Regions from separate parts of the Stenotrophomonas sp. 115C5 genome, predicted to be linked through region 1. Evidence: riboswitches for the same ligand, from Rfam matches in the RefSeq annotation. Region 1 holds a riboswitch; the other holds the start of a gene.
What was found. A riboswitch is a leader RNA that binds a small molecule or an ion and turns the genes downstream of it on or off. The one in region 1 is predicted to bind glycine.
Positions count from the first base shown of each region.

Region 1 (4,186 bases):
GCGCGCCTGATGATCGACGCCAGCCATGCCAACAGCCTGAAGAATCCGGAGAACCAGCCGAAGGTAATCGACGACATCGCCGTTCAGCTGGAAGACGGCGAACAGCGCATCGTTGGCGTGATGATCGAGAGCCATCTGATCGGTGGCCGCCAGGAACTGGTGGAAGGCCAGCCGCTGGTCTACGGGCAGAGCATCACCGACGGCTGCATCGACTGGGACACCACCGTGACGGTGCTGGAGCGACTGGCCGCGGCCGTGCGTGCCCGTCGCGACGTAAAGGTGTCCGAAGCCGCTTGAGTGCGGCACGTGTGTGGATGGCGGTCAGCGCCTGCGGGGGTGCGGCCGCGATCAGGGCCGGTCGGAGTTGGAGACCGGCCCATCTGCACCGGCGATGCGCCTGGCGCTGCGCATGAGCGACAGCGCCAGGTACATCGCCGGGGTGGTGTGAGACGTAGATCCACGCCATGCGTGGATATCAGCGAGCCACACGGCAGGATTTCGGAAGAGTTGTATGGAGTCCTCCTGCGATTTCGGCCGAAGATGGGGTTCCTCGCCTGACTGGACCCCGCCGATGCGTGTTTTCCCGGATGACAACTTTCTGGATTCAGCTTGTCGGTCGATTTCCGGTGAAGCTGCCAAGGCGCTCGTGAGCTTGAAAGGCGGGCGAATCGCTGAAGATGCCGTATCTGTCATCGAAGACTGGTTTGAGCCGTCCCTCGAGAAGGCGCGCCTGCTGGCGGATCTTGATGAAAGAATCAGGATCCAAAGCAGCGAAGGGGACCAGGGGCTGCTGCGGCCTGCGCTGAAGGCCCGGGCGGTGATCGCGGCATCTCCCGAGCCCGCGCCCGATGACTACGAGCCTTCATTCAAAGTAGTGCCTGCGACAACGCTAGGTGGCGACTGGAAATCCGACTGCGAGACCGACTGCGTGATTGTCGATGGTGATCTGATCGCAGACGGCACGCTGATACTGAACGATCTGAGCGAGACGCTCTGCGTGATCGTACTGGGGAGCCTCAGGGCCCGGAATCTCGACTGTGGTGGTTGGGTGTTCGTGCGTGATGAGCTGGAATGCGATCATCTGTACGCGTGCTCACTCAATGATGGGATTCTGTCCGTAGGTGGCAACATCACTGTTCAGACCTTCCTCGAGACCGGCACCTACACACAAGTGGCGGGGCACCTGACCGCTAGCTACCTCGGCAGCACCCACAACTCCATTGACGTGGAGGGCAAAGTGAACTGTCTAGGCTTCGAAAGACGGTCTGATAGCGACTACTTGTGCGAATGGATCGATCCTGTGTTGCTGGAAGCCGACGATTCCGACGGCGATTGGGGATGCGGACGCCAACGGTATCCGTCGGCTGACTATCCAGAGCGGATACGCGCGGGGGGGCAGCCCCATGAAGTTCGTGCTCTAGATCTACGCCATGCGTGGATACCGCTCTTCTGTAGCGCCGGGCCATGCCCGGCGAACACGCCATCGTTCAATGCACTTCGTCGTGATAGACGAATTTCGGCATTTCCCAGCGGTAGTGGATCGCCAGCAGGCGCAGCGCGAAGCCGCCGCCGAGGCAGCACAGGATCGCGGTGGCGTCGGCCACGCCCCAGTGCAGCAGCAACAGGTAGGCCGCGCCGGTCAGCAGCGCGATGATCGCGTACAGCTCCTTCTGGAAGATCAGCGGCACCTCGTTGCAGAGGATGTCGCGCAGCACGCCGCCGAACGCGCCGGTCAGCATGCCGGCGATCAGCACGATCGGCATCGCATGGCCGGCTTCGCGCGCGATCGAGCAGCCGATCAGGGTGAAGGCGATCAGGCCCAGGCCGTCGAGTACCAGGAAGGTGCGGCGGAAGTGGTGCATCCAACGTGCGACCCAGGTGGCGATCAGCGCCGCGCATACGGTGAAGCCCAGGTACTCGGGATGCTTCACCCAGCCCAGCGGATAGTGGCCGAGCAGGATGTCGCGCAGTGATCCGCCGCCGAGGGCGGTGACGCAGGCGATCATGACCACACCGAACAGGTCCATGCGGCGGCGGCCTGCGGACAGTGCGCCAGTCATGGCCTCGGCGGAAATGGCAATCAGGTAGATGATGGACAGCAGCATGGGACAGGCTCCGGGCGCGGTGGGGCCGGCCATGCGCGACTACCGCCACTGCCTGCGCAATGACGGGATGACGATGACCGGTGCCGCTCCCGCTGTCCTTTTGCCTGAGAGTTCAGCGGCGTAGGCCGCGTGCCCCTTCGGCGGATCGTCCCGGGCGTGCCCGGTGACCTCTCTCCAGCTCGGCGAGTCGAATGCATGGTTGGTGGGATTCCAGCCCACCGGCCTGAGCGATCATGGGAGCCTGCGCCTTCGGCGGGCGCCAGCGCGGCGCCTCTCTCCTGCATTCGGCCGCCAGTATATCCGCTGCAGTGCAGCACGGCATAATCCGGGCATGGCCCCGTCCCTCCGCCCCTGGTTCCTGTACCTGCTCGAATGCCGGGATGGCAGCTATTACGCCGGCATCAGCACCGACGTGGACGCGCGTTTCGCCGCCCACCAGGCCGGCAAGGGCGCGCGCTACACCCGGGCGCGGCCACCGCTGCGCGTGCTGGCCGTGCGCGAGTACCCGGACCGGGCCGCCGCCTCGCGGGCTGAGTGGCAGCTCAAGCAGCAGCCGCGCGAACGCAAGCTGGCCTGGCTGCAGGCACCGGATCCTGCGCTTCTGTAGAGTCGAGCCCACGCTCGGCTTTTGTTGCTGCTGCCTGATGGTGAAGCCGAGCATGGGCCCGGCTCTACAGTAGATCCACGCCATGCGTGGATGGGCGCTTCCAGCCATGCCATGATCGCCCAGCCCTCAGCGCTGGAGACCCGGATGTCCACGACCGCCCTGCTGTTCGCTCTCTCCGCAGCAACGAGCCCCGCCGCCGATCCGGCCACCCTCGCGGCCATCGAAGCCACCTGCCACGATTACGTCGACGGCCAGCTGGAGGCCGACCCGCAGCGCGTCGCCCGCTCCCTGCACCCGGACCTGGCCAAGCGCGCGGTACTCGGCGATACACCCGACGAACGGCTGGGCCTGCGCCGGATGTCGAAGGAAGAACTGGTCGCGCTGACGAAGCAGGGCGCGCTGAAAACGCCGAAGGATCAGTGGGACCGCCGCTGCACGGTGCTGGACGTGATCGGCAACGCGGCCTCGGTACGGCTGGAAACGCCGTGGTTCGTCGACTACTTCCACATGGGCCGCTTCGACCAGCGCTGGGTCATCGTCAATGCGCTGTGGTACCCGAAGCCGAAGGCGCCGTAGAGCCGAGCCCATGCTCGGCTTCTGCAATCCGCGCGAAGTGCAGCCGAGCATGGCTCGGCGCTACAGGAGCATGCGTGCGCTCCTAGCGCTTCGGTCGCCGGTCGTCCTGGTCATCACCGAAGATGATGCGCGCGCTGCGCTGGTAGCTCCAGTACGCCACGGCCCAGTTCAGCAGCACCACGATGCGGTTGCGGAAGCCGATCAGGAAGAACACGTGCGCGGCCAGCCAGAACCACCACGCCAGCACACCGGACAGCTGCAGCCGGCCCAGATGCACGATCGCAGCCATGCGGCCGATCGTGGCCAGGTTGCCGAAGTCTGCGTACTTGAACGGGCCGGGTTCGGGCTTGCCGTGCAGGCGCGCGCGGATCACCTCGGCCACGTACTTGCCCATCTGCTTGGCCGCGGGCGCCACGCCAGGCACCGGCTTGCCGTTGGCCTGGTTCAATACGGCCAGATCGCCAGCTACGAACAGTTCCGGGTGGCCAGACAGGGTGAGGTCGGGTTGCACCTGCACGCGCCCGGCGCGGTCCAGCGGCACCTCCAGCGTGCGCGCCAGCGGTGAAGCGGCCACACCGGCGGCCCATACCACGGTGCGCGCGGGCACGAACTGATCGCCGAGCTTGAAGCCTTGGCTGTCGATGTCGCTCACCGGGGTGCCGGTCAGCACTTCCACGCCCAGCTTTTCCAGCTGCCGGCGCGCCTTCAGCGAAAGCACTTCCGGGAACGAGGACAGTACGCGCGGCCCGGCCTCGACCAGCCGCACCTTGGCGCTGGCCGGGTCGATGTGGCGGAACTCGTTGCGCAGGGTATGGCGCGCGATCTCGGCCAGGGTGCCGGCCAGTTCGACGCCGGTAGGTCCACCGCCAACCACGGCGAAGCTCAACCATGCGGCCTT
Region 1 is NZ_JBSPUQ010000009.1:100,018-104,203, reverse strand. Features, by position in the region: gene AC13FN_RS12670 (3-deoxy-7-phosphoheptulonate synthase) at 1-297, shown strand, start outside; gene AC13FN_RS12665 (trimeric intracellular cation channel family protein) at 1,488-2,105, opposite strand; glycine riboswitch at 2,190-2,293, opposite strand; glycine riboswitch at 2,307-2,396, opposite strand; gene AC13FN_RS12660 (GIY-YIG nuclease family protein) at 2,437-2,712, shown strand; gene AC13FN_RS12655 (nuclear transport factor 2 family protein) at 2,857-3,288, shown strand; gene AC13FN_RS12650 (NAD(P)/FAD-dependent oxidoreductase) at 3,371-4,186, opposite strand, start outside.

Region 2 (4,186 bases), on a different contig from region 1:
CATCGGCGGCCGCGCGTCATCGGGCAGTGCGCGGTAACGGGCGTACCAGTCTTCGCCGCTGGGCACGTCCGGCGCGTCCTGGCCGGGCAAGGGGAAGAACACCTTGATGCGTTGGTCCGGGCCTTCGGTCTTCATGCGCGCCACGTCGGCGCCGGTGAACACCATGCGGTCCAGGGAAGGAGAAAGAACGCGGCGCTCCTTCAGCGCCACCTCGAACAGGCGGTAGGTCTGCTGCGCAGCCATGGGATACCTCATGCGACGACATCGGGATGGCTGGCTGTCGTGCATCCACGAACCGGCTTGCTGGAAACCCCAGCCTAGTCCCTGCTCGCAGCGTCGCAAGGGGGCGCCGCGTGATGCTGTGCCCTACCCCTGCGCGACGCTCAAAGCGTCGTGCCGGCTGCCTCTGCTGCGCGCTCGCGCTGGTGCTCCCAGTACCAGAACACGAAGCCGGCCGCGAAGAAGGCCGCCTGCCCCAGTGCCAGATGCAGCGGGCTGTCGTGCAGCAGTGGCGATACCACGCCCGCCACCACGGTGCTGATCATCAGCTGCACGAAGGCCTGCAGCGACGAGGCCAGGCCGCGCTGCAGCGGATACATGTCCAGCACCGCCAGCGCCAGGATCGGGAAGATCAGCGCCATGCCCATGCCGCCGAGGAAGATCGGCATCACCGCCCACGGCAGCGCGAACTGCGGCGCCAGGCTGACATAGCCGATGTTCAACACGGCAGAGACCGCACACAAGGTAAAGCCCAGGGCCACCTGCCGCGTCGGTGTGCTGTGCCCGGCCATGCGCCCGGACAGGAACGAACCGGTGGTCATGCCGCCGATGGTGGGAATGAACAGCCAGGCAAAGCCGCCTTCACCCAGATGCAGGTGCTGCATCACGATGGCCGGCGCCGAGGAGATGTACAGGAAGATGCCGCCGAAGCCGATGCTGCCGGCCAGCGCCAGGCGCAGGAAACGCGGGTTGAAGCCGATGCGCACGTAGTCGCGCATCAACGTGCGTGGCGACAGTGCAACCCGTGCCTGCGCCGGATGGGTTTCCGGCAGGAAGCGCGCAGTGGCCGCCAGCAGCACCAGCGCGAATACCACCAGGAACCAGAAGATCAGCGGCCAGCCGGCACCACTGAGCAGGATCCAGCCGCCGATGATCGGCGCGATGGCCGGGGCGATGCCGAACAGCATCGACACCTGGCTCATCAGCCGCTGCGCGTCGTGGCCGTGGTACAGATCGCGGATCACCGCGCGACCGACGATCATGCCGACACCGGCAGACAGGCCCTGCAGCGCGCGGAACGCCAGCAGCGTGGTCAGGTCGGTGGACAACGCGCAGCCCACCGAGGCGCCGACGAAGATCACCAGGCCGCCGAGGATCACCCGCTTGCGCCCCCACGCATCGGACAGCGGGCCGTGGGCCAGGCTCATCAGGCCGTAGAACAGCAGGTAGACGCTGATGGTCTGCTGCACCGCCACCTCGTCCACCGCCAGGCGCTGGGCCAGCTGCGGAAACGCAGGAAAGATGGTGTCGATCGAGAACGGACCGAACATGGCCAGACCAGCGAGCAACAGGGCCATGCGGCGGGTGGAAGGAGCAACAGCGGCGGTCATCGGGCAAGCGTCCGGCAGGGCCATGCGTGACACGCACGGCGGGCGCCGATCCCCTGCAGCAGGGACGGCGCCAGATGAATACGAGAATCCGACCATCATAGGTGGGGAATGCGTGCGACGCCATGCACGGGTGCACAGAACGCACGCCCGGGCCATCGGCCATTCAGGCGTGTGAGGCCGCTGCGGGCCACCGTCGGGCGCCGGCAAGAGGCTATAATCGGCGGGCAACACGGTGGGAGAAGCAGGTCACCGCTGCCGAAGGCGCAACGCCCGTAATCGCTCAGGCCCGATACCACCCGTAACAGAACTCTGGAGAGACCGGTTCGATCCGGCGCCGAAGGGGCACGAAGCTGCGGTTTCCGCGCTTTTAAACTCTCAGGCAAAAGGACAGAGGGGCGCCCGCAGACCGCCGACCGGCGGCTTGTGCCCGTGCGTGTGCCCTTTCCTGACGGATCCTTCGCCATGTCCCAGAACACCCCTTCCCTGCGTGAGCTCGAGCACCATTCGGCGTTCGTCGAGCGCCACATCGGCCCCAACGATGCCGAGATCGCGCAGATGCTCGGCGTCATCGGCCACGCATCGCTGGATGCGATGACCGATGCCATCGTCCCGGCCAAGATCAAGTCGCCGGCACCGCTGGCACTGCCGGAGTCGATCACCGAAGTGCAGGCGCTGGCGAAGATCCGCGCGATCGCCGACAAGAACACCGTGCTGCGCAGCTTCATCGGCCAGGGCTACTACGGTACCCACACGCCGAACGTGATCCTGCGCAACATTCTGGAAAACCCCGCCTGGTACACCGCCTACACTCCGTACCAGGCGGAAATCTCGCAGGGCCGCATGGAAGCGCTGATCAACTTCCAGACCCTGTGCGCCGACCTGACCGGCATGGAAATCGCCAACGCCTCGCTGCTGGACGAAGCCACTGCCGCTGCTGAAGCGATGACCCTGGCCAAGCGCTCGGCCAAGTCGAAGTCGGACACCTTCTTCGTGCACGACGCCGTGCACCCGCAGACACTGGAACTGCTGCGCACGCGCGCCGAGCCGATGGGCATCGTGCTGCGCGTGGGCACCCCGGCCGAAGCGCTGGAAGCGGAAGCCTTCGGCCTGCTGCTGCAGTACCCGGATACCTTCGGCCAGGTCGGCGACTACAAGGCGCTGGTCGATGCCGTGCACGCGCGCGGCGGCCTGGTGGCCGTGGCCACCGACCTGCTGGCCCTGACCCTGCTGGCCGCCCCGGGCGAATGGGGTGCGGACATCGTGGTCGGCAACAGCCAGCGTTTCGGCGTGCCGTTCGGTTTCGGTGGCCCGCATGCGGCGTTCATGGCCTGCCGTGACGCCTACAAGCGTTCGATGCCGGGCCGCCTGATCGGTGTCTCGATCGACGCACAGGGCAACCCGGCCTACCGCCTGACCCTGCAGACCCGCGAACAGCATATCCGCCGCGAGAAGGCCACCTCCAACATCTGTACCGCACAGGTGCTGCTGGCAGTGATGGCCTCGATGTACGCCGTCTACCACGGTCCGGAAGGCCTGACCCGCATCGCCCGCCGCACCCATCGCCTGGCCGCGATCCTGGCCAGCGCGCTGCGTACCGCCGGTGTGCAGGTCGGTGCCGACTTCTTCGACACGCTGCACGTGACCGGTGTCGACGCCGACGCGATCCATGCCAAGGCCCGTGCTGCCGGCTACAACCTGCGTGCGATCGACAGCAGCTCGGTGGGCATCAGCCTGGACGAGACCACCACCCGCGCCGACATCGTCGCCGTCGGCGCGCTGTTCGGTGCCAGCGTTGATGTGGACGCACTGGATGCCAGCACCGCCGACGCGCTGCCGGCCGGCCTGCTGCGCCAGTCCGCGTTCCTGACCCACCCGGTGTTCAACACCCACCACAGCGAGCACGAGCTGCTGCGCTACCTGCGTTCGCTGGCCGACAAGGACCTGGCGATGGACCGCACGATGATCCCGCTGGGCTCGTGCACCATGAAGCTCAACGCCACCGCCGAAATGATTCCGGTGACCTGGCCGGAGTTCTCGCAGATCCACCCGCTGGTGCCGGCCGAGCAGGCGCTGGGCTACAAGGAACTGATCGATTCGCTGGAAGCGATGCTGGTCGAGTGCACCGGCTACGACGCCGTCAGCCTGCAGCCGAACTCCGGTGCGCAGGGCGAGTACGCCGGCCTGCTGGCGATCCGCGCCTACCACCGCTCGCGCGGCGAAGATCACCGTGACATCTGCCTGATTCCGGATTCGGCGCACGGCACCAACCCGGCCTCGGCACAGATGTGCGGCATGAAGGTCGTGGTAACCAAGACCGATGCCAACGGCAACGTCGACGTCGAGGACATCCGCCTCAACGCCGAGAAATACAGCGACCGCCTGGCCGCGATCATGATGACCTACCCGTCCACGCATGGCGTGTTCGAGGAAGAAGTCGTGGAGATCTGCGAGATCATCCACAAGCACGGCGGCCAGGTGTACACCGACGGTGCCAACATGAACGCCCTGGTCGGCGTGGCCAAGCCGGGCAAGTGGGGTTCGGACGTTTCGCACCTGAACCTGCACAAGACCTTCTG
Region 2 is NZ_JBSPUQ010000011.1:109,875-114,060, reverse strand. Features, by position in the region: partial or broken gene AC13FN_RS14120 (siderophore-interacting protein) at 1-243, opposite strand, end outside; gene AC13FN_RS14115 (multidrug effflux MFS transporter) at 384-1,610, opposite strand; glycine riboswitch at 1,910-2,011, shown strand; gene gcvP (aminomethyl-transferring glycine dehydrogenase) at 2,073-4,186, shown strand, end outside.
Region 2: another riboswitch for glycine. It lies ahead of gcvP (aminomethyl-transferring glycine dehydrogenase); the one in region 1 lies ahead of AC13FN_RS12665 (trimeric intracellular cation channel family protein).